One region of the Rhizobium sp. NZLR11 genome, then DNA from elsewhere that is predicted to be linked to it. Evidence: predicted binding sites of a transcription regulator. Region 1 holds the regulator's gene; each other region holds the start of a gene.
What was found. The regulator PhoB, encoded in region 1, activates phosphate uptake and scavenging genes when phosphate is short. The targets are predictions, from matches to a motif close to TGTCATNNANCTGTCAT.
Positions count from the first base shown of each region.

Region 1 (7,731 bases):
GAGCACATCCGTCATACTTCTGTGCCTTGTGGTGATCGGTGCCGCCGCCTATCTGGTCGCGCGCAGTCGGGCCACGGCACTTGCCGGGGGCCGGTCCTCCGCATTGCATTCACGGCCGGTCTATTACGGCGCCTATGCGGCGATCTGGGCGGTTCTCCCTGCTCTCCTCGCGCTCTGCGTCTGGCTCTCGGTCAGCCCCGGCATCATCCAGTCCTCGGTTCGCAGCCACTTCCCCGCCGATGTCAAGGCTCAAGCCGCCGTCGAGCAGGATCTTGGCTATTCCATGGTGGCGACGGTCGCCCGTGGCCTGACGATGCTGACCTCGGATGAAACCGCAGCGGTCGCCGGCGATCCGGCCGCCCTGCAGGCCAAGCTCAGCGAAAAGGGTGTGCCGCTTGCCGGCCAGCCGCTGCCTTACATGCTCGACGCAGCCAAGACGCTCAACGCCAAGAGCATGACGAGCCGCCTCGCCATGACGGCGGTCGTCTTCATCCTCGCCATTGCCGGCGCCTTCTATGCGCTGCGCGCCATCGCCCCGCGCTTCCGCGCCCGCAATCGGGTTGAGCGTTTCATGCTCTGGGGCCTGCTACTCGCCTCTTCGATTGCTATCCTAACGACGATCGGCATCGTATTCTCGATGCTGTCGGAAGCCGCCCGCTTCTTTGCCGCCGTTCCCGCCGCCGATTTCTTCTTCGGCACCGTCTGGGACCCGCGTTTTGCCGGAGCCGGCAGCTCGTCCTTCGGTCAGTTCGGCCTTATCCCGCTGCTGCTCGGCACGCTCTATATCGGCATGGTCGCCATGCTGGTTGCCGTACCGGTCGGCCTGTTTGCCGCGATCTACATGGCCGAATACGCCTCGCCGAAGCTGCGCGGGATCGCTAAGCCGCTGCTCGAAGTGCTCGCCGGCATTCCGACGATCGTTTACGGCTTCTTTGCGCTCGTCACCGTCGGCCCGTTCCTGCGCGATTTCTCGGCTCAGATCAGCGGCCTGCTCTCCGGCAACTACACCAACTTCATTCAGGCGCAGAGCGTTCTGACCGCCGGCATCGTCATGGGCATCATGCTGATCCCCTACGTCTCCTCGCTGTCGGACGATATCATCACCGCCGTGCCGCGGACGCTGCGTGACGGTTCGCTCGGTCTTGGCGCCACACGCTCCGAAACCATCAAGAAAGTGGTCTTGCCCGCAGCCCTTCCCGGCATCGTCGGCGCCTTGCTGATGACCGCCTCGCGCGCCATCGGTGAAACTATGATCGTCGTGCTGGCCGCCGGTGTCGCCGCCCGCATCCAGATCAACCCCTTCGAGCCGATGACGACGGTGACCGTCAAGATCGTCAATCAGCTCACCGGCGACCTCGAGTTCACCTCGCCGCAGACGCTGGTTGCCTTCGCCCTTGGCATCACGCTGTTCTGCATCACGCTTTGCCTCAATATCTACGCGCTCTACATCGTGCGCAAATACCGGGAGCAGTACGAATGACGGATATTGTTTCTCCCGCCGGGATAACCGTTTCCAAGGCGCCCACGCGCCGCGATATCGGCATCAAGCGCCGCTACGCCGCCGAACGCCGGTTCCAGGCCTATGGCATCGCCGCCATCTCCTTCGGCCTCATCTTCCTGTTCATCCTGCTGTGGACGGTGATCGGCAAAGGCTACACCGCCTTTCAGCAGACGGCGATCACCCTGCCGATCGAATTTTCCGAGAAGACGATCGACCCCAGCAATAAGCGTGCGACCGATGCTTCGGTGCTGATCGCCGCCAACTACCCGGTTCTCCTGCGCGACGCGATCGTCAAGCAGCTGAACGTCAATGCCGCAAGCCGTCCCGACGTGCGCGATGCATCCGCCATGCTCTCCAAGGGTGCGCCGGTCCAACTGCGCGACATGGTCGTCGCCGACCCGTCGATCATCGGCAAGACGGTCAATGTCACCGTGCTCGCCGACGCCAATGTCGACAGCGCCAACAAGGGCCAGATCGACCTGTCGGTCGATGAGAAGAACCGCAAGGTCAACGACAAGCAGGTTGGCTGGATGAACGAGCTGAAGGCGAGCGGCGCTCTCCACAAGCAGTTCAACACCGGCCTCTTCGTCAACGGCAATTCCAGCCGTCCGGAGGCCGCAGGCCTTGGCGTCGCCCTCATCGGCTCGCTCTATCTGATGCTGATCGTGCTGGTGCTCGCTCTGCCGATCGGCGTTGCCGCCTCGATCTATCTCGAGGAGTTTGCGCCGAAGAACAAGCTGACCGATCTGATCGAGGTCAACATCAACAACCTCGCCGCCGTGCCCTCGATCGTCTACGGTCTGCTCGGCCTTTCCGTCTTCATCAACTTCGTCGGCCTGCCGCGTTCGGCTTCGCTGGTTGGCGGCCTGGTGCTGACGTTGATGACCCTGCCGACGATCATCATTGCGACGCGCGCCGCACTGCGCGCCGTGCCGCCGTCGATCCGCGCTGCAGCCCTCGGCCTCGGCGCCTCGAAGATGCAGATGGTGTTCCACCATGTTCTGCCGCTCGCCATGCCCGGCATCCTCACCGGCACGATCATCGGCCTGGCGCATGCGCTCGGCGAAACCGCGCCGCTGCTGCTGATCGGCATGGTCGCCTTCGTCGCCAACGCGCCGACGACGCCGCTCGATCCCTCGACGGCTCTGCCCGTGCAGGTCTATATGTGGGCCAACGAGGCCGAACGTGCCTTCGTCGAGCGGACTTCGGGTGCCATCATCGTCCTGCTCCTGTTCCTGATCGTCATGAACATGGGCGCCATCCTCTTGCGTCGTCGCTTCGAGCGCCGCTGGTAAACGGAGTTACACATCATGAACATGTTGACGGAAGCTGCAGTTGAAAAAGCGCTGGATCAGAAGATGAGCAACGTCCCTTATAAGATGATCGGCAAGGATGTCTCGGTTTACTATGGCGAGAAGCGCGCGCTTTTCGATGTGAACCTGAACATCCGCGAAAACACCGTAACCGCGCTGATCGGCCCGTCCGGCTGCGGCAAGTCGACCTTCCTGCGGAGCCTAAACCGCATGAACGACACGATCGACGGCTGCCGGGTCACCGGCAAGATCACGCTTGATACCGACGATATCTATGATCCCGATATCGACGTCGTCGAACTTCGCGCCCGCGTCGGCATGGTCTTCCAGAAGCCGAACCCGTTCCCGAAGACGATCTATGAAAACGTCTCCTACGGCCCGCGCATCCATGGCCTTGCCAAGTCGAAGGCCGATCTCGACCAGATCGTCGAGACCAGCCTGCAGCGTGCCGGCCTCTGGAACGAGGTCAAGGACCGCGTGCATGAATCCGGCACCGGCCTGTCCGGCGGTCAGCAGCAGCGCCTCTGCATTGCCCGCGCCGTCGCCGTCAGCCCTGAAGTCATCCTGATGGACGAGCCCTGCTCGGCGCTCGACCCGATCGCCACCGCCAAGGTCGAGGAACTGATCCACGAACTGCGCGAGAACTACACGATCGTCATCGTCACCCACTCCATGCAGCAGGCCGCGCGCGTCTCGCAGCGCACCGCCATGTTCCACCTCGGCAATCTCGTCGAGGAGAACGACACCGACAAGATGTTCACCAATCCCGACGATCCGCGCACCCAGGACTACATCATGGGTCGCTTCGGTTGATTTTGGCGACACCAAGCCTTCCCGTTATTCGAGGATAAAGCCCCATGGCATCGACACATATTTTTTCTGCCTATGATGATGATCTGAAGTTCCTGTCCAGGCGGATTTCCGAAATGGGCGGCCTGGCCGAGCAGATGGTCAGCGAGGCCGTCCGGGCGCTCGTCAACGGCGATACCGCGCTGGCGCAGAAGGTCATCTCCGACGATGTGATCCTCGATCACGCCGAGCGAGAAATCGGCGACAAGGCGATCGTTACCATCGCCCGCCGTCAACCGATGGCCTCGGACCTGCGCGAAATCATGGGTTCGATCCGCATCGCCGCCGATCTCGAACGCGTCGGCGACCTCGGCAAGAACACCGCCAAGCGCGTCATCGCCGTGCAGAGCACCGGCGTTCCGCGCAAGCTCGCCCGCGGTCTCGAGCATCTGTCCGAGCTGGCGCTCGTCCAGCTCAAGGAAGTGCTCGACGTCTACACGACGCGCTCCGCCGACAAGGCCAATGCGATCCGTGAACGCGACAACGAGATCGACGCGATGTACACCTCGCTGTTCCGCGAGCTGCTGACCTACATGATGGAAGATCCGCGCAACATCACCAGCTGCACGCATCTGCTCTTCTGCGCCAAGAACATCGAGCGCATCGGCGACCACGCCACCAACATCGCCGAGACGATCTACTACATGGCGACCGGCGCACAGCCGGAAGGTGACCGTCCGAAAGACGACAGCGCCAACACCGTCGGCGCGGTCACGGAATAAAGCCCATACTAGCCGTTGCGTGCGCGCCCATCCGGGCGCGCAAAGAGGTCGCAGCCACCTTTCTGAATTTGCGCAGGATGCATTGCTTAAATCACCCCGGTTTAAGGAACATGCGCGAGGAGACCGACAGGCATGATCCCGAGAGTTGCAGTTGTTGAAGACGAGGAAGCCTTGAGCGTGCTTCTTCGCTACAATCTCGAAGCGGAAGGCTTCGAGGTCGATACTATCCTTCGTGGCGACGAAGCCGAAATCAGGCTTCAGGAGCGCACGCCCGACCTGCTCATCCTCGATTGGATGCTGCCCGGCGTCTCCGGCATCGAACTCTGCCGGCGCCTGCGCATGCGGCCGGAAACCGAACGTCTGCCGATCATCATGCTGACGGCGCGCGGCGAAGAGAGCGAGCGCGTCCGCGGACTGTCGACCGGGGCCGACGATTACGTCGTCAAGCCGTTCTCGACCCCGGAGCTCGTTGCCCGCGTCAAGGCGATGCTACGCCGCGCCCGTCCCGAGGTGCTGTCGACGGTGCTGAAATGCGGCGATATCGAACTCGACCGCGAAACCCATCGCGTCCATCGCAAAAGCCGCGAAGTCCGCCTCGGCCCCACCGAATTCCGCCTGCTGGAATTCCTGATGTCGTCGCCGAGCCGGGTCTTCTCCCGCTCGCAGCTTCTCGACGGCGTCTGGGGCCACGATATCTATGTCGACGAACGCACCGTCGACGTCCATGTCGGCCGCCTGCGCAAGGCGCTGAACTTCTCCAACATGCAAGACGTCATCCGCACCGTCCGCGGCGCCGGCTATTCGATGGAAGCCTGAGGGGTTTCCGATAAAGTCGAGCAAGCTCTGCCCCTCACCCTAACCCGACCGGGGTCGAGCCACTCGTCTCGACCCCGGTCGGTGCCGGCAGGCGGATGAGGGGCAGCCACACCCAACGTACTCACATAAAAAAACGGGCCTTCCAGCCCGTTTTTGCATGTCGACAATGTCACCCGTTCAGCTCGCCCGCGCTGCCGCCCGGCGGCGTTCGTTGACGGGCTGGTAGGCGAGTTTCTGGTGATAGCCGCAATAGGGTGAATTGTCGGGGGACTCGCAGCCGCAGAAGTGGAAGTCATCCTTCAGCGGATCGCCGACCGGCCACTTGCAAGTGCGTTCGGTCAGTTCCGTCAGGCCGAGGCGGCGGGAGATCGGCACGACCACGTTGCCTTTCGGCACGTATTCCATTTCCTCGACCGTTTCGATCTCGATCTCTTCCTTCAGCATCGTTGCGCCCTGCTGGCGGGTAACGGTGCGGGTGGTGATCCGAGAGGCGAAGTTCGGCGCGCGCGGCGCCGATGTATTGCGTTTCGGCGTTCGGGCCGTGGCGGCCGTGCCGCCGGCCTTGGCGCGGCCCGGAAGGCTCAGGCGGTGCACCTTGCCGATTACAGCGTTTCTGCTGACACCGCCAAGTTGCGCCGCGATCTGGCTGGCGCTCAGTCCTTCGGCCCAAAGCTTCTTGAGTTTCTCGACCCGCTCGTCTGTCCAGTTCATGCCCTGTCTCCACCTTCTGCGTTGGTGATGGCAGAATCCCTCACCGTTGCCTCGGAAGCTCCGAAACAAGAAACGCTTGATCAATTTTGGTGACTAGTTCCGCCGCATGCAGTCTAGTAATTGAACTTTAACCTAGTGTGAGCGTGACTCCGTGACAAGAGTCGCATGAATCCGGATGAATCGAATTCGGAGTTTTCCCCAACTTGCTGCCCCAGCGTGTCATTTCTGCAATAAAGCCTGTTGAAGGTCGAAAACACCGCTGTACAACCTTGCTGCATGCGCTAAGGGCGCAGTTTTGTTGACATTGCAGCGCGAAAAGGAAATAGTACCGCTGGCCGCCGCAAGGCGGCATTTTTAATTTTTCGGGCCTGGTTTTCTTAGCCGGAGTCCGTTGCTTGATAACTCTGATCGGGAGACCGCGCCATGGCTGAAGCCGCGCCGCTTTATGACACCTACTCTCGTGCCCCGCTGCGGTTCGAGCGAGGCGAGGGCGTGTGGCTGATCACCGAAAGCGGCGAACGTTATCTCGATTTCGGCGCCGGTGTTGCCGTCACCTCGGTCGGCCACGGCAATCCGCATGTGGTCGGCGCGCTGAAGGAGCAGGCCGACAAGGTCTGGCACCTCTCCAACATCTATGAGATCCCCGGCCAGGAGCGTTTGGCCAAACGGCTGACCGACGCCACCTTCGCCGACAAGGTGTTCTTCACCAATTCGGGTGCTGAAGCGCTCGAATGCGCGATCAAGACGGCGCGCCGTTATCAGTTTTCCAACGGCCATCCCGAGCGCTTCCATATCATCACCTTCGAGGGCGCCTTCCATGGGCGGACGCTCGCGACAATCGCCGCCGGTGGCCAGGAGAAATATCTCGAAGGCTTCGGCCCCAAGGCGCCGGGTTTCGATCAGGTGGCGTTCGGCGACATCGAAGCGGTCCGCGCCGCGATCACCGATGCGACGGCGGCAATCCTCATCGAGCCGGTGCAGGGCGAGGGCGGCGTGCGTCCTGCCACCCCCGAATTCATGAAGGCGCTTCGCCAGATTTGCGACGAAAACGGCCTGCTGTTGATCCTCGACGAGGTCCAGACCGGCGTTGGCCGCACCGGCAGGTTCTTTGCCCATGAATGGTCGGGCGTCACGCCCGACATCATGGCGGTTGCCAAGGGCATCGGCGGTGGTTTCCCGCTCGGCGCCTGCCTTGCTACTTCAGAGGCCGCCTCCGGCATGAAGGCCGGCACGCATGGCTCGACCTATGGCGGCAATCCGCTCGCCATGGCCGTCGGCAGCGCCGTGCTCGACATCATCCTCGCCGATGGCTTCCTCCAGCAGGTGCGCGACGTAGCACTCGTCTTCCGCCAGGGCCTCGCCTCGCTGAAGGATCGCTATCCCGATGTGATCGAGGATATCAGAGGCGAGGGGCTGTTGCTCGGCATCAAGGCTGCTATTCCCTCGGCCGAATTGCTGCAGGCGATCCGCGCCGCCCATCTGCTCGGCATACCCGCCGGCGATAACGTCATCCGCCTTCTTCCGCCCCTCGTCGTCACCGCCGAGGAAGCCCGAGAGGGCCTTGACCGCATCGAGCGCGCCGCCGAGAGCATTCGCGCCGCGAAGGTCAAGAAAACGGCTTGAAGAGATTGCCGCCTTCGGGCGCAGCACAGGTAAGAACATGGCTCCCAAACATTTCCTCGATCTTTCCGCGGTCACCTCAGCCGATCTCAGAACCATCATGAACGATGCGCTCGCCCGCAAGCAGGCCTTCAAGGCCGGCACGGGCGACAAGCCGCTCGCCGGCAAGATGCTGGCGATGATCTTCGAGAAGCCGTCG
Region 1 covers NZ_JABDWD010000024.1:13,809-21,539, forward strand. Annotated here, with positions in the region: gene pstC (phosphate ABC transporter permease subunit PstC) at 1-1,480, shown strand, start outside; gene pstA (phosphate ABC transporter permease PstA) at 1,477-2,796, shown strand; gene pstB (phosphate ABC transporter ATP-binding protein PstB) at 2,812-3,627, shown strand; gene phoU (phosphate signaling complex protein PhoU) at 3,672-4,385, shown strand; gene phoB (phosphate regulon transcriptional regulator PhoB) at 4,518-5,201, shown strand; gene HJB83_RS29030 (GcrA family cell cycle regulator) at 5,379-5,912, opposite strand; gene HJB83_RS29035 (aspartate aminotransferase family protein) at 6,336-7,535, shown strand; gene argF (ornithine carbamoyltransferase) at 7,573-7,731, shown strand, end outside.

Region 2 (7,731 bases), on a different contig from region 1:
GCCGAACATGCCGGCCGCGAAGATGCCGCCGAGGATCAGCAGCCCGTTGACGCCGTCCTGGTAGATCATCCGGGCGATGAGGAATTTGAGGATGCCGCGGCGCTCCTTCAGTTCACCAAGCGTGTTTCTCAGCTCTCGCAGGCCCGAACGGACGGCGGTGCCGAAGGGAAGACCCCTGCCGACATCCGGCGTGAAGAAGAACATCGGCAGGATGAAGATCAGATACCAGACGGCCGAGATCGGCCCGGTGATGCGTGCATCCTCTCCGGTCCGAGGATCGAGACCAAATAGCGGATCGAGGCCTAGGATGGTCTTGCCGGTCTCGGGGCTTGCCGCCAGCAACGTGACGACGGCGATGAGCACGATGATGCCGCCGAGATAACCAAGCCCCCAGGCGGTGTTGGAGAGCTTGCCGACCTCGTGCTTGGCGACCAGGCGCGGCATCATCGAATCGTTGAAGACGATCGAAAACTCGGCCGAGATCGAGGCGAGGATCATGAAAATCGCGGGATAAATAACAGCCGAGCCGGGGGCTGCGAACCACAGGCAGAAAAGGCTGGCGATCTTGATGATCGCAAAGAAGCCGATCCAGGGTTTGCGTGCGCCTGACTGGTCGGCGATCGAGCCGAGAATGGGCGAGAGCAGGGCGATGATCACCGATGAGATCGTCGCCATGTTGCTCCACGTCGTCTGCGCGGAAACGGGGTCATCGGTCAGGCGAGAAACGAAATAGGGTCCGAAGATGAAGGTAGTGACCACGGTAAAGAAGGGCTGGGCTGCCCAATCGAAGAACATCCACCCCCAGATGCCCTTCTCCGTGGCCTTCGGGGGCTGCGTTCCTGTCCAGTCAATGCGATTCAACATCCGCTCCTTTTTCAGCGGACTGTCTCACCTCACCCGGTCGCGCGCAAGATCGGTCAGGATACCTGCAGCAACGGTAATACGCGCAAGGTTAGGATCGCCGCTGTCGCTGAGGCTCGAAAGCTCTTCGACGATGCGGTTGATGCGGATACGATCCTGCGCATGCCAAGCCTGAACCGGAAGCTTCTCCTTGCCGTGATCGGACAGGGCCGAGATGACGATGTCGCGTCTTGCGCTGGCGATCTGGTCGATGCTGCGGGCAAGCGCCAGGTTCTCGTAATGGTCGGAAGTGAGGATCCGCCCGCCCGCTGCCAGCAGCCGGGCAATGCGGAAAGTCTGCGACACTGCGAAGTAGTTTTCGGCGGCCCGCACCAAGGTCTCGCCGGTGCGCTCGGCAATCTGCATGATCTCCGGCACCAGCGCAAAACTTTGGAGATTGGCGATCTCGGCTGCGAGTTTTTCGGGCACGCCTGCCTGACTATACTCCGCCTGCCGGGCGGCGGCATCGCCGGCCGATTGTTCGGCAAAGGCAGGCCTCAGCTTCTTCAAGGCAGCCTGGAGCCGGCTAATCACCTCCGCCATATCGGCCTTGGTCATGCCGGTCTTCAAGAGCAGGCGTGTCAAGACGGTAAAGCTATGGCTTATTTCCTCGTAGATGCGGTTCTGCATCTCGCCCGATATCCGGCCGTCGAGCGCATCCGTTTCGGCCCAGAGCCTGTTCAGGTCGAAACCGTCGCGGGCAACGATCGCCGCGCGCACCACCTCCGGTGCCGAGGCCGCCGTCGCGTCCATCATGGCGACGGTGAAGCTCGGCCCGCCGCGGTTGATCGCCTCGTTGGCAAGCACGGTCGCGACAATTTCGCGCTTCAGCCGGTGGCCGGCGATATCGCCGGCATTCGACTTCTGCATCTTGACCGGGAAATAATTCAAAAGCGTCGCGGTAAAATAGGGATCGTCCGGCAGATCGCTGGCGGCCAGCGCATCGAAGAGCACGATCTTGGCGTAGGATACCAACACGCCGATTTCCGGCCGCGTCAGCGGCTTGCCGGCGGCATAGCGTTCAGCAAGGCTCTGCTCGTCCGGCAAAGTCTCGACCTTGCGGTTCAGCTGGCCGGCGGCCTCGAGCACGCTCATGAAACGGCCGAGTTCGAGACCGTTTGCCGTGCCCTTGCGTTCCGTCAGCGAGATCGCCAGCGACTGCAGGTAGTTGTTGCGTAGCACCAGGATCGCCACTTCGCTGGTCATCGAGGACAGAAGCTGGTCGCGTTTTGCCCGCGTCATGCGCCCGTTATGCATGGCGGCTGCCAGCGCGATCTTGATGTTGACCTCGACGTCCGAGGTGTTGACGCCGGCCGAGTTGTCGATGGCGTCGGAATTGCAGCGCCCGCCCTTGAGACCATAGGCGATGCGGCCCTTCTGGGTGACACCGAGGTTTGCGCCCTCGCCGATCACCTTGGCGCGCACTTCGGCCGCCGTGACGCGGATCGGGTCGTTGGCGCGGTCGCCAACTTCGGCGTCGGTTTCGGGCGCCGCTTTCACATAGGTGCCGATGCCGCCGAACCAGAGCAGGTCGACCGGGCTCTTCAAGATCGCCGTGATGATTTCGAAGGGCGTCGCCACGGCCTTGTCGAGGCCGATCGCGGCAACCGCTTCCGGGGTCAGAGTGACCGATTTCGCCGCGCGGGAGATGATCATCGCACCTTTGGAGAGCACGGTTTTGTCGAAATCCTGCCAGCTTGACCGCGGCAGGTCGAAGAGACGCTGGCGCTCGGCCAGCGTCTTTTCCATATCGGGATCGGGATCGATGATGATGTCGCGGTGGTCGAAGGCGGATATGAGGCGGATCTTCGGAGAGAGCAGCATGCCATTGCCGAAGACGTCGCCGGACATGTCGCCGACGCCGGCAACGGTGAAGGGCGTCGTCTGGATGTCGATGTCCATTTCGCGGAAATGGCGCTTGACGGTTTCCCAGGCGCCGCGGGCAGTGATGCCCATCTTCTTGTGGTCGTAACCGGCCGAGCCGCCGGAGGCGAAGGCATCGTCCAGCCAGAAGCCGGCTTCTTGGGCCAGCGCATTGGCGGTATCGGAGAAGGTTGCGGTGCCCTTGTCGGCGGCGACGACGAAATAGGGATCGTCACCATCGAGCCGAACGGTGTCCTTCGGCGGCACAATCTCGGCGCTCGATATATTATCGGTGATCGACAGCAGCGTGCGGATATAGGTCTTGTAAGCCTCGCGGCCGGCATTGAAGATCTCGTCGCGGCTGCCGCCGATGGGGAGCTTCTTCGGATAGAAGCCGCCCTTGGCGCCGACCGGCACGATGACCGCGTTCTTCACCTGCTGGGCCTTGACGAGGCCGAGCACCTCGGTGCGATAATCCTCGGCACGATCCGACCAGCGCAGGCCACCGCGCGCCACCTTGCCAAAGCGCAGGTGCACGCCTTCGACTTCGACGCCATAGACGAACATTTCGCGGAAGGGTTTCGGCTGCGGCAGGCCGTCGACCAGGTGCGGATCAAGCTTGAAGGCCAGCATCGACTTTGGGGAGCCGTCTGGATTCTTCTGGAAATAATTGGTGCGAAGCGTCGCATCGACGATATTGACGTAACGGCGCAGGATACGGTCGTCGTCAAGACTCGGCACGTCGGTAAGCTCGGCCTCGATCGCCTGGTGCAGGTCGGCAAGCTTCTTGAGGCGGGCCTTCTCGGAAAGCGTGGTATCGAGCGTGTCGTGGAACAGCCGGAAGATGGCGGCGGCGACAGCAGGATATTTGTCGAGCGTGGTTGCGATGTAATCCTGCGAATAGGCAATGCCGGCCTGGCGGAGATAACGTGCATAGGCGCGCAGCACGTTCGTCTCGCGCGCTGAAAGCCCGGCCGAAAGGATCAGCCGATTGAAGCTGTCATTGTCGATCGTGCCGGCGAAGGCGGCGACGAAGGCTTCTTCGAGGGCAGCGCCGTAGCGCTGCAGGTCTATGTCGCCGCCATTGCGGGCCTCGAGCTCCATATCGTGCAGCACGACGAGTTTCGTTTCTCCATCGGCGGCCGGCACCCCAATGTCGAAGGTGCGTTCGCTGACGACATTGAAGCCGAGATTTTCCAGAAGCGGTACGCGGCGCGACAGCGCCAGCTGGCCGCCGGCGTGGAAGATTTTCAGCGAGAGGATGCGGCCCCGTTCTTCCGGACGATGGTAGAACTGGATGCGAAGCGGCTCGCCAGCGGCGCAGGCGCCGATATCGGCGAGGTCGGCAACGGTTTCCTCCGGAGTGAAGGAATCCTGGAAGGCCTGGTCGACCGATATCTTCGGCGCCTTGGCCCCGGCCAGCGCCTCGAAACGGTCGTCCCAACGAGCGGTGATTTCGCGGATCACCTGCTCGAGCTTTGCCTGCGGAATACGCGGCGTCTTGCCGCCGGAGCGGCCGATGATGAAATGCACGCGCGCCACGCCGCCTTCCGGGAAAGCCGGATAATAGGCGGAGACACGACCGTCATAGACAGTCTTCAGATAGGTGCCGATCCGCTCGCGGACGATCGAGTCGTATTCCTCGCGCGGCACGTAGATGATCACCGAGACGAAGCGGTCGAAATGGTCGATGCGCGGCAGGACGCGCACGCGCGGACGGTCGGCCAAGTCATTGATCTGTTCGGCAAAATTTGCAAGCAACGTGGTGTCGATCTGGAAAAGGTCGTCGCGCGGATAAGATTCCAGCGTGTTGTCGAGCATGCGGCCGGAATGGCTCATCGGGTCGAAGCCGAAATGCTCCTTCACCTTTTCGATCTTGGAACGCAGCAGCGGGATTTCAGAGGCGAGCGACGTATAGGCCGTCGAAGTGAAGAGCCCGACGATGCGCAGTTCGCCGGTGACGTTGCCCGCAGCGTCGAAACGTTTGACGCCGACATAATCCATATAGGCCCGGCGATGGACGATCGATTTCACATTTGCCTTGGTGACGATGAGGAAATCGGGGCCGTCGAGGAAGGCCAGGATCTCAGGCGTCGTCGTCACGGCGTCCTTGCCGGTGCGCAACACCAGCACATCCGGGTTGGAGAGCATGCCGAGGCCAGCACCCTTGTCGCGTTCGACCCTGGCATCGGAACCTTTGCCGGAATAGACATATTCACGCATCCCGAGGAAAGTGAAATTCTCATCGCGCAGCCATGTCAGGAAGGCGATTGCCTCATCGCGATCAGCCTTCTTCCGGGTGGTGCCGTTGGCTGAGAGCTCGGCGATCACCCCGTCGATCTTGGAAAGCATCGGCTTCCAGTCGGACACCGACAGGCGGACCTGCTCGAGCACGGTTTCGACACGTTTGACGAGATCTGCGGCCTGGGCGAAGTTGAGCGGCGCAATGTGGAGCTGGATATGGCTGACGCGGTTGGCCGGGTCGCTCGGATGATCGGCGGAATAAATCGCCGGCGCCTTACCCTTTTCCATGATCAGGATGGGATGCACGGCCATGAACAGGTCGCGATAGGTGCTCGTCACTTCACCCATGACCGATTCAAACAGAAAAGGCATGTTCCGGTCGGTGACCGATAGCACCGAAACGGCAATGCCATCTGGCGTCACATCGGCAATGGTGTCGATGCCGACACGAGGCGCCTTGCCATTCCAGGCGGCAAGTTCCTTTGCCGAATGCACGGCGGAGAGCGCCAGCATCTCAGGCGTATAGAGTTCGAGATCGTCATTGCTGGCCCGGCCGAAGAGTATTTCCGGATCGAGATGCGCCTCGCCCGTCGCCTTGGCGATCTTGCGTGCGCTTTCGATCTGCTTTTCCCGTTTCGGATTGTTTCTGGCAGCCATGGATCGCCTCCCGCAATGGACTGATTTTCTGCAAGCTAACAGAAGATTCTTCGAAAAAATCTCTAAAATGGAGGCCCGAACGATTGTCTTGATGCTTTTTTGACCCTCAAAATAGGAAATGAAGAGGGATTTTTTCGCTTTCCTGGCCAAAACGAACGGGGAAGCCTCTTTTTAGTTTTCGTTTCGCCTACATTTCCATGCCCACGTGAAGAATGGTTGACAGCGCGCCGTCAAAAAGATCATCAAAACGCGATCATCATTCGGACCTCGGTATCATGTCGGAAAATGCAGCGGGCGCAGTCATTGTCATCTCCAGTCATGTGGTGCGCGGTTCGGTCGGCAACCGGGCGGCGGTCTTTGCACTGGAGACGCTCGGTCATCCTGTCTGGGCGCTGCCGACCATCGTGCTTCCCTGGCATCCCGGCCACGGCCGCTCGACGCGGCTGACATTTGCGGAAGCGGATTTCGACGCGGCGATCGACGATCTAATCCGCGCGCCCTGGATCGGCGAAGTCAGGGCGGTGCTTTCGGGCTATTTCGGCAATGCCGCCCAGGCGCGTTCCGTCGCCCGGCTGATCGCTGCGCTCCGGCAAGATAATCAGGAACTGCTTTATGTCTGCGATCCCGTCATGGGCGATCTCGGCGGCCTCTACGTGCCGGAAGCGACCGCAGAGGCTATTCGCGATCATCTCATCCCGCTCGCCTCGCTGGCGACGCCGAACCGCTACGAACTCGCATGGCTTTCGGGGGCAGCGCTTGAAGACAATAGCGCGATCATGGAGGCGGCGCTGGCGCTCGGACCATCGCGCATGCTCGTCACCTCGGCCGTGCCGATGATGGCGGGCGGTACCGGCAATCTCTATCTTTCCGGCCGTCACGCGCTTCTTGCCGAGCACCGCGTCGTCGAAAATCCGCCGAATGGGCTCGGCGACCTGCTTGCTGCCGTCTTCCTGTCGCGCCTGCTTTCCGGCCTCGAGGACGAAAAAGCGCTTCAGCTTGCCACCGCCAGCGTCTTCGAGGTGCTTGCGCGCGCCGTCAAGCGCGGCAGCAACGAATTGATGTTGGCAAGCGATGCTTCCAGCCTTTCGACGCCGATGGCCATGGTGCAGATGCGCCGGCTCGTGCATCCGGCGCAGCGGCGGAAAAAATGACACATCGGCCAATGCGTTCATTTTGCAGTGCAGCAGTTGATCTTGTCTTCCGCGCGCGCTAATCCAGAAGCATGCAGCGTTTTCCAAATCCTCTTCTGGACGGCTATCGCAACTTTATGAGCGGACGTTATGCCGACGCCCGCGACAGGTATCGGCAGCTTGCCGAAAACGGTCAGAGTCCCCATACGCTGGTCATTGCCTGTTCGGATTCACGTGCGGCACCGGAGCTGATCTTCGATGCCGGCCCGGGCGAGCTCTTCGTCATTCGCAACGTTGCCAACATGGTGCCGCCTTACGAGCCGGACGGTCACTTCCATTCGACGTCGGCCGCGCTCGAATTTGCCGTGCAGGCGCTGAAGGTCTCGGATATCGTCGTGATGGGCCATGGCCGCTGCGGCGGAATCCGTGCAGCGCTCGATCCGAACGCCGAGCCGCTGTCGCCCGGCGATTTCATCGGCCGCTGGATGTCGCTGGTCAAGCCCGCCGCCGAGCAGATCCAGAGCAACGATGTGATGACGGCGGCCGAGCGGCAGACGGCGCTGGAGCGTGTCTCGATCCGCAATTCGATCGACAATCTCAGAAGCTTTCCCGACATCAAGGCGCTCGAGGAAGCAGGAAAAATGCACCTCCATGGCGCATGGTTCGATATCTCCACAGGCGAACTCTGGGTGATGGATGCTGAGACTCGTGACTTCATTCGTCCAGAAATCTAGGGCCAGAAATCTAGGGATCCGCCGCTTTATCAGTTTATTAAGAATTGCTGCTAAGATGCCGTCAATTGGTCGCGCACGACCGACGTTTTGATCACCGTGGCGATTGGCGATGAAGTTCGAAACCATCAAAAGGGTTATCCTGGCCGCCATCATGCTGCCCTTCGTCTTCATGCTCATTGAAGGCGTCGTGGTCATAAGGTCTT
Region 2 covers NZ_JABDWD010000006.1:88,797-96,527, forward strand. Annotated here, with positions in the region: gene HJB83_RS12500 (MFS transporter) at 1-864, opposite strand, end outside; gene HJB83_RS12505 (NAD-glutamate dehydrogenase) at 889-5,664, opposite strand; gene pdxY (pyridoxal kinase PdxY) at 5,940-6,815, shown strand; gene HJB83_RS12515 (carbonic anhydrase) at 6,887-7,528, shown strand; gene HJB83_RS12520 (GGDEF domain-containing protein) at 7,638-7,731, shown strand, end outside.
Region 2: the regulator PhoB is predicted to act here: its motif matches at 5,870-5,886, upstream of HJB83_RS12505 (NAD-glutamate dehydrogenase).

Region 3 (7,731 bases), on a different contig from region 1:
GAAGGCTCTGACGCTGCGTGGCCCCCATATCGTTGCCGATTTCGAGGCGCTTGTCGTCGACTATATCGAGAAGCGTTTCGGTCAGCGGACGGCGGCGGAATGAGCGACCGCAAGTTCGGATGAGCCGGTACTGGTCGCCAATCGTCAGCAAGCTGCAGCCCTACGTCGCGGGGGAGCAGCCCCGTATTCCCGGACTGGTCAAGCTCAACACCAATGAAAATCCCTATGGGCCGTCTCCAACGGCGCTCGAGGCGATCCGGCAAGCTGCGGACGATCGTCTGCGGCTCTATCCGGACCCCGCCGCCACGGAATTGCGCCAGACGATCGCCGCCCGTCACGGTTTGACGGCGGAAGAAGTCTTCGTCGGCAACGGTTCCGACGAGGTTCTCGCCCACGCGTTTCAGGCGCTGTTGAAACACGAGCGGCCGCTTCTCTATCCAGATGTGACCTACAGCTTCTATCCGACCTATAGCCTGCTATACGGCGTCGAGACGGTCGAAGTGTCTGTCGATGACAGGTTTCAGATCCGGCTGGCAGATTACGACAGGCCGTGCGGTGCGATCATCATCGCCAATCCGAACGCGCCGACCGGCATCGGCCTGCCGCTTGCCGACATAGAGGCGCTTATCGCCGCCCATCCGGATGCGGTCGTCGCGATAGACGAGGCCTATATCGATTTCGGCGGTGACAGCGCTATCCCGCTCATTTGCAAATATCCCAATCTGCTTGTCGTTCAGACCTTGTCCAAATCGCGCTCGCTTGCGGGTCTGCGCGTCGGCTTTGCGCTGGGGCGGCGGGAACTGATCGAGGCGCTGGAGCGCGTCAAGGACAGCTTCAATTCCTATCCGCTCGATCGCCTGGCGCAGGTTGCCGCGACGGCGGCAATCAAGGACGAGGCGTGGTTCGAGACATGCCGAAAGATGCTCATTGCCAGCCGGGACGGTCTCGTCCGGGAACTCGAAGCGCTGGATTTCGAAGTGCTGCCGTCTCAAGCAAATTTCGTTTTTGCAAAGCATGAGAGCCAGTCGGGTGCAGCGCTTCAAGCTGCTCTGCGGGAGCGTGGTGTTCTCGTCCGGCATTTCGCCAAACCGCGTATTTCGGAGTTTCTGCGCATCAGCATCGGCACGGATGAGGAATGCGCGCGCCTGGTTTCGGCTTTCAAGGAAATATTGTCGGCGTGATCCGACGATTCAGCTCTTCCGGTCGGCGATGAAATGCGCGGTGGCGATGAGGGTCGAGGCGCGGGCGCCGTAGGGGGCAAGCAGTGTCTCGGCATCGCGGACATGCTGATGGAGTTGGGCTTCGGCCCATTCCATGCCGCGTAGCGCTACAAGCGTTCCCTTGCCGCGGGCTGCATCTTTGCCGGTCGCCTTGCCCATGGTTGCAGTGTCCGAGGTCAGGTCGAGGATGTCGTCAGCCAGTTGGAATGCAAGTCCGATCTTTTCGCCGAAGGCGCGCAGGCGGCGGCGATCGTCCGGCGGGCTGGCCGAGATGAGGGCGCCGGCTTCGCAGGCAAAGCGGATCAGCGCGCCTGTTTTCATCGCCTGCAGGCGGATGATGCCGGCCTCGTCAGGCGCTTGTCTTTCTGCCGCGAGATCGAGCGCCTGGCCACCGGCCATGCCGCCGAGACCGGCGGCGCGAGCAAGAGCCAGCACCAGCGATGCCTTGCTCGTTTCGGGAAGGGCTGTTTCCGGCGTGGCGATAATGTCGAAGGCGTAGGTCAGCAGGCTGTCGCCTGCGAGGATCGCGGTGGCTACGTCGAATTTTTTGTGTACCGTCGGTTTGCCGCGGCGGAGATCATCATCATCCATGGCCGGCAGGTCGTCATGCACGAGCGAATAGCAGTGAACGCATTCGAGTGCAGCGCCGACGCGAAGCGCCGCCGCGGCGTCACCGCCGAGAAGGGCGGCACTTTCGACGACGAGGAACGGGCGCAGTCGCTTGCCACCGTTCAGCACGGCATAATGCATGGCGTCGCGCAGCGTCTCAGGTCTGACGATTTCATCGGAGAGAGGGCTCGGTGACAGCAATGCGTCGAGCAGCGCCTCGATCTCGCGGGCGTTGTTCTTCAGCCTCGTCTCGAAAGTGTCCCGGTTCGCGTCCATGGGCGCTGTTTGGCATGAGCGCCCCGGGGCTTGCAACGGAATTGTCGATGGCGCAGCAAGATTTGCCACGCACTCTGGCATAAGCTCCGTACAGGCGCTATGACAACGACAGGGGCGAAATCGGACTGGGGAACATTGGATATAGCGCCGGAGAGAGAGGACAGCGTCGACATGCCGGCTCGTCGGCAATGGTTCGGAGACCGGCGTCTATTGAAACGCATTGTTCTTTCCGTGCTGATCGTGCTGATCCTTCCCTATGCCCTGATCTTTTTCTATCTGCTGCCGTTCATTCACCCGGTCTCGACGTTGATGCTGCGCGATCTCGTGCTGCTGCGCGGTTACGACAGGCAATGGGTGTCGCTTGATGACGTCGCCCCGGCTCTGGTGCAGTCGGTGATGATGTCAGAGGACGGGCAATATTGCTTTCACGGCGGCGTCGACTGGGCGGAAATGCGGATGCTGGTCGAGGATACGCTGAAAGGTCAGGCGACGCGCGGCGGCAGCACCATCCCGATGCAGACGGCTAAGAACCTCTTTCTCTGGAACGGCCGCTCCTTCGTGCGCAAGGCGATGGAGCTTCCGCTCGCTGTCTCCACGGATTTCGTCCTGTCGAAACGGCGGCTGATGGAAATCTATCTGAACATCGCCGAATGGGGTCCCGGCATTTACGGCATCGAGGCTGCGGCCCAGCATCATTTCAAGGTGCCGGCGTCGAAACTGACGCGACGCCAGGCATCGCTGCTTGCCGTTTCATTGCCGAACCCGATCGACCGCAATGCCGGCAAACCAGGACGAGGCCTTCGTCGGCTTGCCGGCGTGAACGAGAGGCGCGCACAGGGCTCGGGCGATTACATCAAGTGCATCTATAGGTGAGATCGGAGCTTATGGTTACAGCGCCGCGCGTCCTTCAGACGCGTACAAGGGCGCTTTAAAGCCTTGAATTGCTGCATAAGTTTGTCCTTGAATCGATCACGCTTTAAGGAATTATGCAGGAGAAGGACCAAACGTCATCTGACATTCTTGGTTCTGCCATATGGGCGAATGCAGTCCAACTGGAGCCCCTGAGTCGCCCATGACCATTACGACGCTTTCGCAAGAGCTTCTCTGTTACTCGAAGACACACAATCCGAACCCGCCTGCGCACCTCGGCAGCCGCTATCGCAAGGTCGGCGGTTTTCTGCCGGAAGCCGGCAATACCATCGTCTGCCATCTCGACAAGGGCTCGCAGACGCAGGCGGCGTTGATCGAGGCGCGTGAGAGATATCTGGCGATGCCCGAAGCTCCACAGTTCCTGTTCACGCCGATCTCCAGCCTTCACATGACGCTGTTCGAAGGGATCATCGAGACCAGGCGCCGGCAGGATTGCTGGCCGGGCGATCTCCCTCTCGAGACGCCGATAGACGACATGACGGAACTGCTGGCGGCGCGGCTTGAGGGTTTTTCGATGGCCGAGCCCTTCAAGGTGGCGATCGTCGAAGCTCGCCCGTCGGGCCTGCTCGTCGACGGGGTGACGGAGAACGACCGCAAGGTCATGCGCGCCTGGCGCAACGCGTTTGCTGATCTTCTGGGCTACCGCCAGCCGAACCAGGAGGACTACAAGTTCCACGTGACATTCGCCTATGCGATCGAACGGCTGGAGGATGAAGCCTTGCCGCGCTGGCAGGCAATGCTCGACGAGGTCGCCGACGATATCCGCCGCAAGGCCCCTGTTTTAGAACTGGCACCGCCGGCATTCTGCGTGTTCGAAGACATGAACCATTTCCACGAATTGCTGATTTTCGATTTCGACGCCTGAACGGGAGAGGCTCATGACTAGACCGACGCTCTACATCGCCAACAAGAATTATTCCTCCTGGTCGTTCCGACCCTGGATGGCGCTGACGGGCGTCGGCATCGATTTCGAGGAGGTGCTGATCCCTTTCGACGACGCGGGCGGCAATCCGAATATCAAGGCGGTCTCTCCGACCGGGCGCGTGCCGCTTCTGCAGCATGGCGCATTGAAGGTCTGGGAATCGCTGGCGATCATCGAATATGCCGCCGAGCTTTATCCGGACGCCGGTCTTCTGCCCGCGGATCGCGCCCAGCGGGCGCTCGCCCGTTCGGTTTCGATGGAAATGCTCTCAAGCTTCCGGGCTCTGCGCGGCGCCTGCCCGATGAATATCCGCCGGCCGAAGGCCAGGATCGCGCTGCCGGATGGGGTCGAGGCCGACATCAGCCGCATCGAGACGATCTGGCGGGATCTGTTACAGCAATCCGGCGGGCCGTTTCTCTTCGGCGCGTTCGGGGCCGCGGATGCGATGTTTGCGCCTGTCGTCAACCGGTTCGAGATCTATGACCTGGTCAGCGGGGACGACACGCTGGCCTATATGGCGACCATGAAGGCGCATCCGGCCTGGCGCAAATGGGAAGAGGCAGCCCGCGCCGAGGCTTGGATCGTGCCGGAAGACGAAGTCTGATACGGAATCATCGGCTTCGCAAAAAATACGCATGGGGACTGGTCAAGGCCACCCCTTGCATGTATAAGCGCGCGAAATTCCGAAATCGCGACATGTCCGTTTCGGCCGCCGGTGTGGCCGTGGGAATGTTTTGCCCGCAAGTGGAGTAAGAGAAATGGCTGTACCGAAGAGAAAAACAAGCCCGTCTAAGCGCGGTATGCGCCGTTCGGCAGACGCCCTTAAGGCTCCGACCTACGTCGAAGACAAGAACTCCGGCGAACTGCGCCGCCCGCACCATATCGACCTGAAGACCGGCATGTATCGCGGCCGCCAGGTTCTGACGCCGAAGGAAAGCGCATAATTTCCGATCCGGCTTGTCCGATCGAAGTTGCAAGGCCGGCCTCAAGCCGGCCTTTTGCTTTTCGGCGATATGATATTTGCAATGACTTGCAGTGTGGCAGCGGTTTGCGGCAGTATTCTTCCAGCCCGCTACAGCGCCGTGCGTCTTTTCAGGCGCGCAAAGGACGCTGTAGCACTTTGAATCGACGCAATATGCTTTGCGAAAATCGAATCTGATTTGCGCAAAGCATATTGCGCTGGGAGATTGCCGATGATCGCCGCCATGCCTCTGATGATTATCCCGTTTATTCTCTACAATCTGGCGATGCTGGGCCTGATGGGCGATGGCGGCATTCCTGCCCTGCAGCATGATATCATCGTGCTGTCGATGATCTCGGGCGCGATATGGAGCATGGCGCTCGGCGATCTCATTATCGTCATAGCGCTTGTCGTGCTGTTCTTCGAAATCCTGAAGGCAACCAGAACCGGGCCTGGCAACCTTATCAACCACATGCTGTCGATGCTGGTTTTCATCGCCTTCCTGGTCGAGTTTCTACTCGTCCGGGACGCTGCGACGCAGGTATTCTTCATTTTGATGACGATCGCTTTGATCGATGTGATCGGCGGCTTTGCCGTCTCGATCCGGAGCGCCGGGCGAGATGTTTCTATCGGCTTATAGGTTGTCGAGCTTGTTCTGAAGGGCGCGGAGCTGTTCCTTCAGCTCATCGATATCCTTAGCCTCGGCCTTGCGGCTTTCCTTGGCGGGTGGCGTCATGAAGGGCGAGAACATCTGCATGGCCTGCTGAAACAGCTCGGTGTTGCGGCGAACCTGGTCCTCGACCATCTGCATCGGCAGTTGCAGGTTCTTGCCGAGAGGTGTTTCGCCCAAGGCGCGGTTCACCTGCTCGCGCATCTGAGACTGCTGTTCGGCGAAGGCGCGCATCGAATGTTCGAGAAAGCTCGGCACGACCATCTGCATCTGGTCGCCGTAATAGGTGATGAGCTGGCGCAGGAAGGAGATCGGGAGCAAGGTGTTGCCGGTCTTCGATTCCTGTTCGAAGATGATCTGGGTCAGCACCGAATGGGTGATGTCATCTCCGCTTTTTGCATCCTGGACGGTAAAATCTTCGCCCTTCTTCACCATCTCCGCCAGGTCTTCCAGCGTGACGTAAGTGCTGGTGCCCGTATTGTATAGCCGGCGATTGGCGTATTTCTTGATTACGATCTGACCCTCATGCTTCGCCATATCAGTCTCCTGGACCCCCGTCTGAATTATGGATATTCCTCCACTTCAGACTGTAAACGCAAAAGAAGGCCGGTGACAATCTCTTTGTGCGATGCGGCAAACCTTTAACAGAGCAGATGAATCGGGCTTTCGCAGGCTCTGCCGAAAAATGACCGCAGCCGGTCTTCGCGTTTGACTTGCGCTCCAAGCTTTGCCAGTTTCCTCTTATGTAAGTGAGACGAAAACGAGGAGCGTCCCCATGAGCAATTCATCCATCGTCATCGCCAGCGCAGGTCGAACAGCAGTCGGCTCGTTCAACGGCGCTTTCGCAACGGTTCCCGCGCATGAGCTCGGGGCGGCCGTCATCAAGGGTGCGCTCGCGCGCGCCGGCGTCGATGCCGGCGAAGTGGATGAGGTGATCCTCGGCCAGGTTCTCGCTGCCGGGGAGGGCCAGAACCCGGCTCGCCAGGCGGCGATTAAGGCCGGAATTCCGAATGAAGCGACGGCCTGGGGCGTCAATCAGCTCTGCGGTTCGGGTCTGCGCGCCGTCGCGCTCGGCATGCAACAGATCGCCAACGGCGACGCCAAGATCATCGTTGCCGGCGGCCAGGAATCCATGTCGATGGCGCCGCATGCCATGCATTTGCGCGGCGGCGTCAAGATGGGCGACGCGAAGATGATCGACACGATGATCAAGGACGGCCTGACCGATGCCTTCCATGGCTACCACATGGGGATCACCGCCGAAAATGTCGCGCGTCAGTGGCAGCTTTCGCGCGACGAGCAGGATCGGTTCGCCGTCGCCTCGCAGAACAAGGCGGAGGCGGCGCAGAAGGCCGGCCGCTTTGCCGACGAGATCATCCCCTACATCATCCAGACGCGTAAGGGCGACGTTACGGTCGATGCCGACGAATATATCCGCCACGGCGCTACGCTGGAGGCGATGGGCAAGCTGCGCCCGGCCTTCGATAAGGAGGGCACCGTTACGGCCGCGAATGCGTCCGGCCTCAATGACGGTGCGGCCGCAGCGGTGCTGATGAGCGAAGCGGAGGCGGTCCGGCGCGGCATCCAGCCGCTCGCCCGCATCGTTTCCTGGGCAACGGCGGGCGTCGATCCGCAGATCATGGGCACTGGCCCGATCCCGGCTTCCCGCAAGGCGCTCGAAAAGGCCGGCTGGTCGGTCGGCGATCTCGATCTCGTCGAGGCCAATGAGGCTTTTGCAGCGCAAGCCTGCGCCGTCACCAAGGATCTCGGATGGGATCCTGCGATCGTCAACGTCAACGGCGGGGCGATCGCCATCGGCCATCCGATCGGCGCTTCCGGCGCGCGCGTTCTCAATACGCTGTTGTTCGAAATGAAGCGCCGCGGCGCCAAGAAGGGCCTTGCAACTCTTTGCATCGGCGGCGGCATGGGCGTCGCCATGTGCTTCGAAGCGCTTTAAAGTAGCATACGATCCGTCATTGATTGAAAATCTCGCCACAAGGCGGGGCAAAAACAAAAAGGGAGCGGAACATGAGCAGAGTGGCTGTGGTCACCGGGGGTACGCGTGGAATCGGCGCGGCCATATCCATGGCGTTGAAAAATGCCGGATACAGGGTTGCTGCCAATTATGCCGGCAACGACGAGA
Region 3 covers NZ_JABDWD010000006.1:180,536-188,266, forward strand. Annotated here, with positions in the region: gene ispG (flavodoxin-dependent (E)-4-hydroxy-3-methylbut-2-enyl-diphosphate synthase) at 1-103, shown strand, start outside; gene hisC (histidinol-phosphate transaminase) at 120-1,181, shown strand; gene HJB83_RS12890 (polyprenyl synthetase family protein) at 1,191-2,105, opposite strand; gene HJB83_RS12895 (transglycosylase domain-containing protein) at 2,241-2,978, shown strand; gene HJB83_RS12900 (DUF1868 domain-containing protein) at 3,178-3,900, shown strand; gene HJB83_RS12905 (glutathione S-transferase family protein) at 3,914-4,561, shown strand; gene rpmF (50S ribosomal protein L32) at 4,716-4,901, shown strand; gene HJB83_RS12915 (hypothetical protein) at 5,151-5,558, shown strand; gene phaR (polyhydroxyalkanoate synthesis repressor PhaR) at 5,553-6,125, opposite strand; gene HJB83_RS12925 (acetyl-CoA C-acetyltransferase) at 6,364-7,545, shown strand; gene HJB83_RS12930 (beta-ketoacyl-ACP reductase) at 7,617-7,731, shown strand, end outside.
Region 3: the regulator PhoB is predicted to act here: its motif matches at 3,111-3,127, upstream of HJB83_RS12900 (DUF1868 domain-containing protein).

Region 4 (7,731 bases), on a different contig from region 1:
TGCAGTGATTTGGCGGCGAACCGCAAGCAGGCTCCCGGCTAAAAGATTTCCGTGACAGAATGATGATGGCGGCAGCGCCGCCACGGCCTTTGGAGCGGATATATCAGTGGGTTTTCGTGCCCATCAGCCGGTGGCGCAGCGCGTTCGAGGCGGCGTCGAAAATGAACACGACGATCAGGATCAGGATGACCATGTAGGCGACGTTTTCCCAGTTGGCGTTGGTGCGCATGGCCTCCCACAATTTGAGGCCGATGCCGCCCGCGCCGACGGCGCCGATGATGGTCGCGCCGCGCACGTTCGATTCCCATTGGTAGAGCGTCTGGCTGACGATGACGGGAACGATCTGCGGCATAATGCCGTAACGATGGACGAGCACGGTCTGAGCGCCGGTCGATTTGATGCCTTCCCGTGGCTTGTTGTCGATATTCTCCAGCCCTTCGGAATAGAGCTTGCCGAGCGTGCCGGTCTCGGTGAGGAAGATCGCGCCGCTGCCGGCAAGCGGGCCAGGCCCGAAGGCGCGCGTCAGGAACAGCGCCCAGATCAGCATGTCGACCGAGCGCAGGAAATCGAAAAAGCGCTTCAGGATCTGATTGAGCAGCCGGTTCGGCGTGATGTTGCGCGCCGCCAGGAAGGCCAGCGGGAAGGCTGTGAGCGAGCCGAGCAGCGTTCCGAGGAATGCCATGACGATCGTCTGGAAAAGCTTGGTCCAGACATCGCCGTGCTGCCATTCGCTGTTGTTCCAAATGTCGTCGAAGGCGAGCGCCAGGTTGGACTGGTCGGGCTTGATGCGCGGGCCGGAAACGATGAGACTGACGACCTCGCCGACCGGCTTGTCGAAGAAGGACGATTGCGTGTCGAAGATGAAATTCGCCCAGCCGATGAAACGCTTGCGGATCTTCACCCGGTCGACGGAAATGCTGACGTCGCCGGCAAAGCCGAGATCGGCGAGCACATTGTCGTCATAGACGGTCATCCAGCCGGGCACCGGCCCGACAACTTTCGGCGCACCGCTCGAAACCTCGACGGGAACGCTGATGCCATGCGCGGTGACGGTCGTCTCGCTCTTCGAGACGGTGACGGTGCGGCTGGTGCCGCTGATCGAAACCGTGATGCTGCCATCGGGATTGTTGACCAGCCAGTCCGCATGCGGATTGTCGCCGAGCGGCGAGAAGCGTGGATAGTGGATGTCGATCGAACCGTCATCCCCGATGCGGAATTCCGGCTGAACGTCGTAGCTCACCCATTGGCTGAGATAGATGCCGACGCGCTCCCAATGGGCTTCGGCGAAAAGCTTGGGCAGGTCGAAGAACCAGACGGCATAGAGGCTATAGAGCAGCGTCGCGATCAGGATCATCAGCCCGCCGAAACGCTGGCGGAACGACCGGTGCAAATATTCCGGATAGCGTGTTTCTATCTCATGCATGCGGTTTGCGTCGATCACCGTCATGGCGGCCTCAATGTTGCAGAAGGAAGGCGTGCTCGCCGACGAGGCGGCGGCGCAGCCATGCGGAGAATTGGTCGACGGCGACGATCGTCACGAACAGCAGCAGAACGAGCGCCATCGTCTTCGCGCCGAAGCCGCGCGAGATCGAAAGCTTCAACTCCTCGCCGATGCCGCCGCCGCCGACGGCGCCGATGATGGTCGAGGCGCGCACGTTGATCTCTAGGCGTAAGAGCGCATAGGAGGTGAAATTCGGCAGCACTTGCGGCAGAGCGGCGAAGCGGACGCGCTCCCACCAGTTGGCGCCGACGGCTTTCATGCCCTCATCGGGCTTCATGTCGATATTCTCGGCCACTTCGTAGAAGAGTTTACCGAGCGCGCCGATCGTGTGCAGGGTGATGGCGATGATGGCAGCCACCGGCCCGATCGACAGGATCGCGGAAAACAGGCCGGCGATAACGATCTCAGGGAAGGCGCGCAAAAATTCCATCAGGCGCTTGGCGACGATGCGCAGCGGCCATGAACTCGTCAGGTTGCGGGCGGCAAAGAAGCTCAAGGGAACGGCAAAGACGAAGGCGATGATTGTCGAGATCAGCGCCACGTTGATGGTGACGATCATCAGCTCGAAGTATTCGGGGATGTAGAAAGCGCCCCAGATGTAGACGCGGCCCTTGTCGAAATTGAATTCCTCGCCGCCCTTGTCGTTGACGCTCGCAATGTCGAACAGCGCACGCCAGACATCGTTCCAGTCCCTGGGGATGAGCCAGCTCAAAAAGTCGAAGAGATGCGGCAGGCGGTCGAAGAAATGGCCGGCATTGCTCTCGTCGGCGAAGCGGACGGAACTGACGAAGGCAGCAATCAAGATAACCAGGCCGAGGATAGTGTAGAAGCGGCGCTTGGCGACCATCCGCTCCCAGGCGGTGCCGATCTCCTGCGTGCTCTGCATGTGCGGCTGTGTATCGGCAATAGTCATGGACGCCTCGCCCGATCAAAGATAAAGGGCGGCCGTTTCCGGCCGCCCCGCATTCCAGAAACCGATCAGCCGCCGATGGCAGCTTTGCGAACTTCGACGACGGCGTTGTAGAAGTCGTGCTTGACCGGGGCGTAACCCTTGTAGTCGCCGCCTTCGACAGCCGCGAAGCACTTGTGATCCTTCTCCGGCAGAGCCGTGAAGAAGGCTGCAAGCTTCGTCTGCCAGTCCTGGCCGAGGGCGTTGCGAACGACGAGGGGGCCGTTCGGGATCAGCGGCGAACGCCATACTTCAACCAGCTTGTTCGGATCGACGGCGCCCTTGTCGACTTCCTTGCGGAAGGTGCCGGAGGTGTAGCCGTCTTTGAATTCGCCGATGCCCGACGAGTCGTCGACGGCAACGTCGACCTTGCCGTCATAAGCGGCAAGCAGGTTGTTCTCGTGGCCGCCGTTGAACTGCGTCGAGGCGAAGAACTTGTCGTTCGGCATGCCCGTGTCCTTGGGGATCTGCGTCAGCGGCACGAGATAGCCGGAGGTGGAATCCGGATCGGCGTAGCCGAGCTTCTTGCCCTTGGCGTCCTTGATATTCTTAATGCCGGAGGACTTCAGGGCGAGACCGACCGAGTAGTAACCCGTCGAGCCGTCCTTCTGCTGCGTCGTCAGGATCGGCGTAACAGCTTTCTCGTCCTTGATGTAAATGGCTGCATAGCCGGAAGCGCCGAGTTCGGCGAAGTCGAGCGTGCCGCCGAGCAGGCCCTGGATAACGCCGTCATAGTCGGCGGCGGGGAACAGCGACACCTTCTCGAAGCCGAATTCCTGCTTCAGGTGGTCGGCAAGGCAGGCATAGTTGCGCAGGCGGTCGGTTTCGTTTTCGCCGCCGAGAATGCCGATGCGGAATTCCTTGAGATCTGCCGCGTTGGCGGCGCCGACGAGCGCGAAGAGCGCCGTTGCCGCAAAGAGTGCTTTCTTCAACATGTGTCTCTCCTATTGACCGGTGCCCCCGGTCTTCCGTTACGAAGAAGTGTGCCCTTGACGCGGGCGCTCGATCGCGGCCGGCTCGCTCAGAGACCGGCCAGCGCCAGCGGTTGGGCGCCGGCGGATTGATTGTCTGCCCGCTCGGGAGCGATATTGATGGACGTCGAGGTCATCGTTTCGTCGATGCCGGCGCCATCCTTGTCCGTCCCGTAGATTGCCTTCACTGCCTCGGCGGTCAGTTCCGAAGCCTTGCCGTCGAAGACGACGCGGCCGCCGGCCATGCCGACGATGCGCTCACAATAGTTGCGGGCGGTGTCGAGCGTGTGAAGGTTGGTGATGACGGTGATGCCCTCGCGCTCGTTTATATCGCGCAGCGCATCCATGACGATCTTGGCATTCAGCGGATCGAGCGAGGCGATCGGCTCGTCGGCAAGAACCATCTTCGGGTTTTGCATCAGCGCCCGTGCAATCGCTACGCGCTGCTGCTGGCCGCCGGAAAGCGTGCCGGATGCCTGCAACGCCGTCTGCTCGATGCCGAGGCGTTCGAGCGCAGCGATGGCATGTACACGTTCCTCGCGGGTGAAGATGTTGAGCAGGCTCAGAAGCGTCGAGCGGTGGTTGAGGCGGCCGAGCATGACATTGGTCAGAACGTCGAGGCGCGGCACCAGGTTGAACTGCTGGAAGATCATCGCGCAATCGCGCTGCCAGTTGCGCAACGCCCGGCCGCGAAGCCCGGAGACCTCGACGCCGGCGAAATGAATGGAGCCGGAGCTCGGTTCCTGCAGCCGGTTGATCATGCGCAAGAGCGTCGACTTGCCGGCGCCGGATCGGCCGATGATGCCGACCATCTGGCCCTGAGGAATGTCGAGCGTGACGGAATCGACGGCGAGCTTTTTTCCGAAACGACGTGTGACATTCTTCAGCTCGAACATCATGCTTTCCCTTTGCACTCCAGGCCTTGGTCAGCATCGCATTAGTCCCGCTTGATGAACCTCCCATGTCATATTTGTGTAAGTCCTGTCACATATCCCCGCGCTTGTTGCGCATCTATATCGGCGGTTTAACCACCGTAGCGGAACAGGAAATCTTCCGCGCTCAGGTTGCGGAAATCCTGCAGCGCCTGGCGCAGCCGGTCGTGCTCCCAATCCCACCAGGAAAGCCTGTCCATCCGTTCACCGATCTCTCTTGGAAAGCGTTCGCGGATTGGTTTGGCCGGCACGCCGCCGACGATCGCGTAGGGAGCGACATCCTTCGATACCACCGCACCGGCGCCGATCACCGCGCCGTTGCCGACGGTGACGCCGGGCAGGATGGTCGCCCCATGGCCGATCCAGACATCGTTGCCGATCGTCACGCGGTTTGCCCGCCGCCAGGCGAAGAAATCGGTTTCCATGTCGCCGTCCGGCCAGTAGTCGGCGGCACGATAGGTGAAATGATGCAGCGTCGCCCGCCAGGTCGGATGATTGGTGGCGTTGATGCGCACGGCGGCGGCAATATTGACGAACTTGCCGATCGTTGCGCACCAGACTGAGCCATCCTGCATGATGTAGGAATAGTCGCCGAACGTGGCCTCGCTGATGCGGCAGCGCTCGGAGACCTCCGTATAGCGACCGAAGGTGGAATCGCTGACGGATGCCGTCTCATGCACATAGGGCTCGATGCCAAGCTTGCGGCTCATGCGGCGATCTTTCCAGGCGAGAACAGCTGGACGTCGAGGATGCGGTCGGCGACCGCCTCGCGCACTTCCTCGTCGTGGAAAATGCCGAGAAGCGCGACACCCGCCTTCTTCTTCTCCTCGATCATGCCGACGACGACGGCACGGTTTTTGGCATCGAGCGAGGCTGTGGGTTCGTCGAGAAGCAGGATCGTGTGCTCGGTGATGAAGCCGCGGGCGATGTTGACGCGCTGCTGCTCGCCGCCGGAGAAGGTGGCGGGTGGAAGTTGCCAGAGCGCTTCCGGCAGGTTGAGCCTGGCAAGCAGGGCGCCCGCCTTTTCCCGTGCCGTGGCGGCGTCTTCGCCGCGCGCCACAAGCGGTTCGGCAACCACATCGACCGCCGCGACGCGCGGTACTGTGCGCAGGAACTGGCTGACATAGCCGAGCGTGTGGCGCCGCACGTTGAGCACGGTGCGCGGATCGGCGGCGGCGAGCTCGACGATGCGCTGATCGTGGCGTATGAGGATCTGGCCAGTGTCGACGGCATAATTGCCGTAGATCATCTTGAGCAGCGAGCTCTTGCCGACGCCCGATGGGCCGCCGAGCACGACGCATTCGCCTGAGGCGACCGAGAAGGCGACATTGGAAACGACGGGCAGCCTGATGCCGTCGCGCAGGTGCATGGTGAAGCTTTTCGAGACTTCGGAAACGACGAGGGGCGTTGGCATGATGTCTTCTTTCCTGGTTTCGGATTTACAGCGCCGGCCCCTGAAAAGACGCGCAAGGACGCTGTAAAATCTTGAATTGCTCAGACCTGCAGGATCGAGGAGACGAGCAGTTGCGTGTAGGGTTCGCGCGGGTCGTCGAGCACCCGGTCGGTGAGCCCGTGTTCGATTACGTAGCCGTCCTTCATCACCATCATCCGGTGTGAGAGCAGGCGGGCGACGGCGAGATCGTGGGTGACGATGATCGCCGACAGGCCGAGATCGTTAACAAGGCCGCGCACCAGATCGAGCAGGCGTGCCTGCACCGAGACGTCGAGGCCGCCCGTGGGTTCGTCCATGAAGACGAGGCGCGGGCCGGTGACGAGGTTGCGGGCGATCTGCAGGCGCTGGCGCATGCCGCCGGAAAAGGCGCGCGGCTGGTCGTCGATGCGGTCGGCGTCGATCTCGACGCGCTCCAGCCAATCGATCGCCGAAGCGCGGATCGTGCCATAGTGCCGGTCGCCGATCGCCATCAGCCGTTCGCCGACATTGGCGCCGGCGGAGACGGTCATGCGCAGGCCGTCGGCCGGATTCTGGTGCACGAAGCCCCAGTCGGTGCGCATCAGGAAACGCCGCTCGGCCTCGTTCATGCGGTAGAGGTCGCGGTAGCTGCCGTCGCGCATGTGGTATTCGACGCTGCCAGTGCTCGGCAGCAGCCGGGTGGAGAGGCAGTTCAGCAGTGTCGTCTTGCCGGAGCCGGACTCGCCGACGATGGCGAGCACTTCGCCCGGCCAGAGATCGAAGGAGACGTCGCGGCAGCCGATCCGGTTGCCGTAAAATTTCGAAACGTCATGGACTTTGAGAAGCGGGATATCGCTCATTCTGCAGCCTCCCGGGCCAACATCTCGCCGGCATGCCCATGGGCGCGGCGGTCTTCGCAGTGATCGGTGTCGGAGCAGACGAACATGCGCCCGCCCTTGTCGTCGAGAACCACCTCGTCCAGATAGACATCCTCGGCACCGCAAAGGGCGCAGGGCTTGTCGAAGCGCTGGATGTCGAAGGGATAGTCATCGAAATCCAGGCTGACGACGTCGGTATAGGGCGGAACCGCATAGATGCGCTTCTCGCGTCCCGCGCCGAAAAGCTGCAGCGCGTCCGACATATGCATCTTCGGATTGTCGAATTTCGGCGTCGGCGACGGGTCCATGACGTAACGGCCGTGTACCTTCACCGGATAGGCATAGGTCTTGGAGATGCGGCCGTTATGGGCGATATCCTCGTAGAGCTTCACATGCATCAGGCCGTATTCCTCGAGAGCATGCATCTTGCGCGTCTCGGTCTCGCGCGGTTCGAGGAAACGCAGCGGCTCGGGGATAGGCACCTGGTAAACGAGCACCTGGCCGGGCCCGAGCTTCTCTTCCGGAATGCGGTGGCGCGTCTGGATGATCGTCGCCTCGCCTGTGCGCGTCGTCACCGCGACATTGGCGACCTTCTGGAAAAAAGCGCGGATGGAAACGGCGTTGGTCGTGTCGTCGGCACCCTGGTCGATGACCTTCAGCACGTCATCCGGTCCGATGATCGAGGCCGTCACCTGCACGCCACCGGTGCCCCAGCCGTAAGGCATCGGCATTTCGCGCGAAGCGAAAGGCACCTGATAGCCGGGAATGGCGATCGCTTTCAGGATGGCGCGGCGGATCATCCTTTTGGTCTGTTCGTCGAGATAGGCGAAGTTGTAGCTGGCCAGATCGCTCATTCGGCGGCCTCCTTCATGTCTTCGCCAGCGTTGCGGGCGGCTTCGAATTCGCGACGCATGCGGCGGACGAGATCGAGTTCGGCCTGGAAGTCCACATAATGCGGAAGCTTCAGGTGCTCGACGAAGCCGGTCGCCTGGACGTTGTCGGAGTGCGAGATGACGAATTCCTCGTCCTGTGCCGGGGCGGTGATATCCTCGCCGAGCTCTTCGGCACGAAGCGCCCTGTCGACCAGCG
Region 4 covers NZ_JABDWD010000020.1:61,287-69,017, forward strand. Annotated here, with positions in the region: gene phnE (phosphonate ABC transporter, permease protein PhnE) at 104-1,447, opposite strand; gene phnE (phosphonate ABC transporter, permease protein PhnE) at 1,455-2,414, opposite strand; gene phnD (phosphonate ABC transporter substrate-binding protein) at 2,480-3,385, opposite strand; gene phnC (phosphonate ABC transporter ATP-binding protein) at 3,472-4,317, opposite strand; gene HJB83_RS27105 (DapH/DapD/GlmU-related protein) at 4,446-5,063, opposite strand; gene phnL (phosphonate C-P lyase system protein PhnL) at 5,060-5,767, opposite strand; gene phnK (phosphonate C-P lyase system protein PhnK) at 5,848-6,624, opposite strand; gene HJB83_RS27120 (alpha-D-ribose 1-methylphosphonate 5-phosphate C-P-lyase PhnJ) at 6,621-7,496, opposite strand; gene HJB83_RS27125 (carbon-phosphorus lyase complex subunit PhnI) at 7,493-7,731, opposite strand, start outside.
Region 4: the regulator PhoB is predicted to act here: its motif matches at 4,384-4,400, upstream of phnC (phosphonate ABC transporter ATP-binding protein).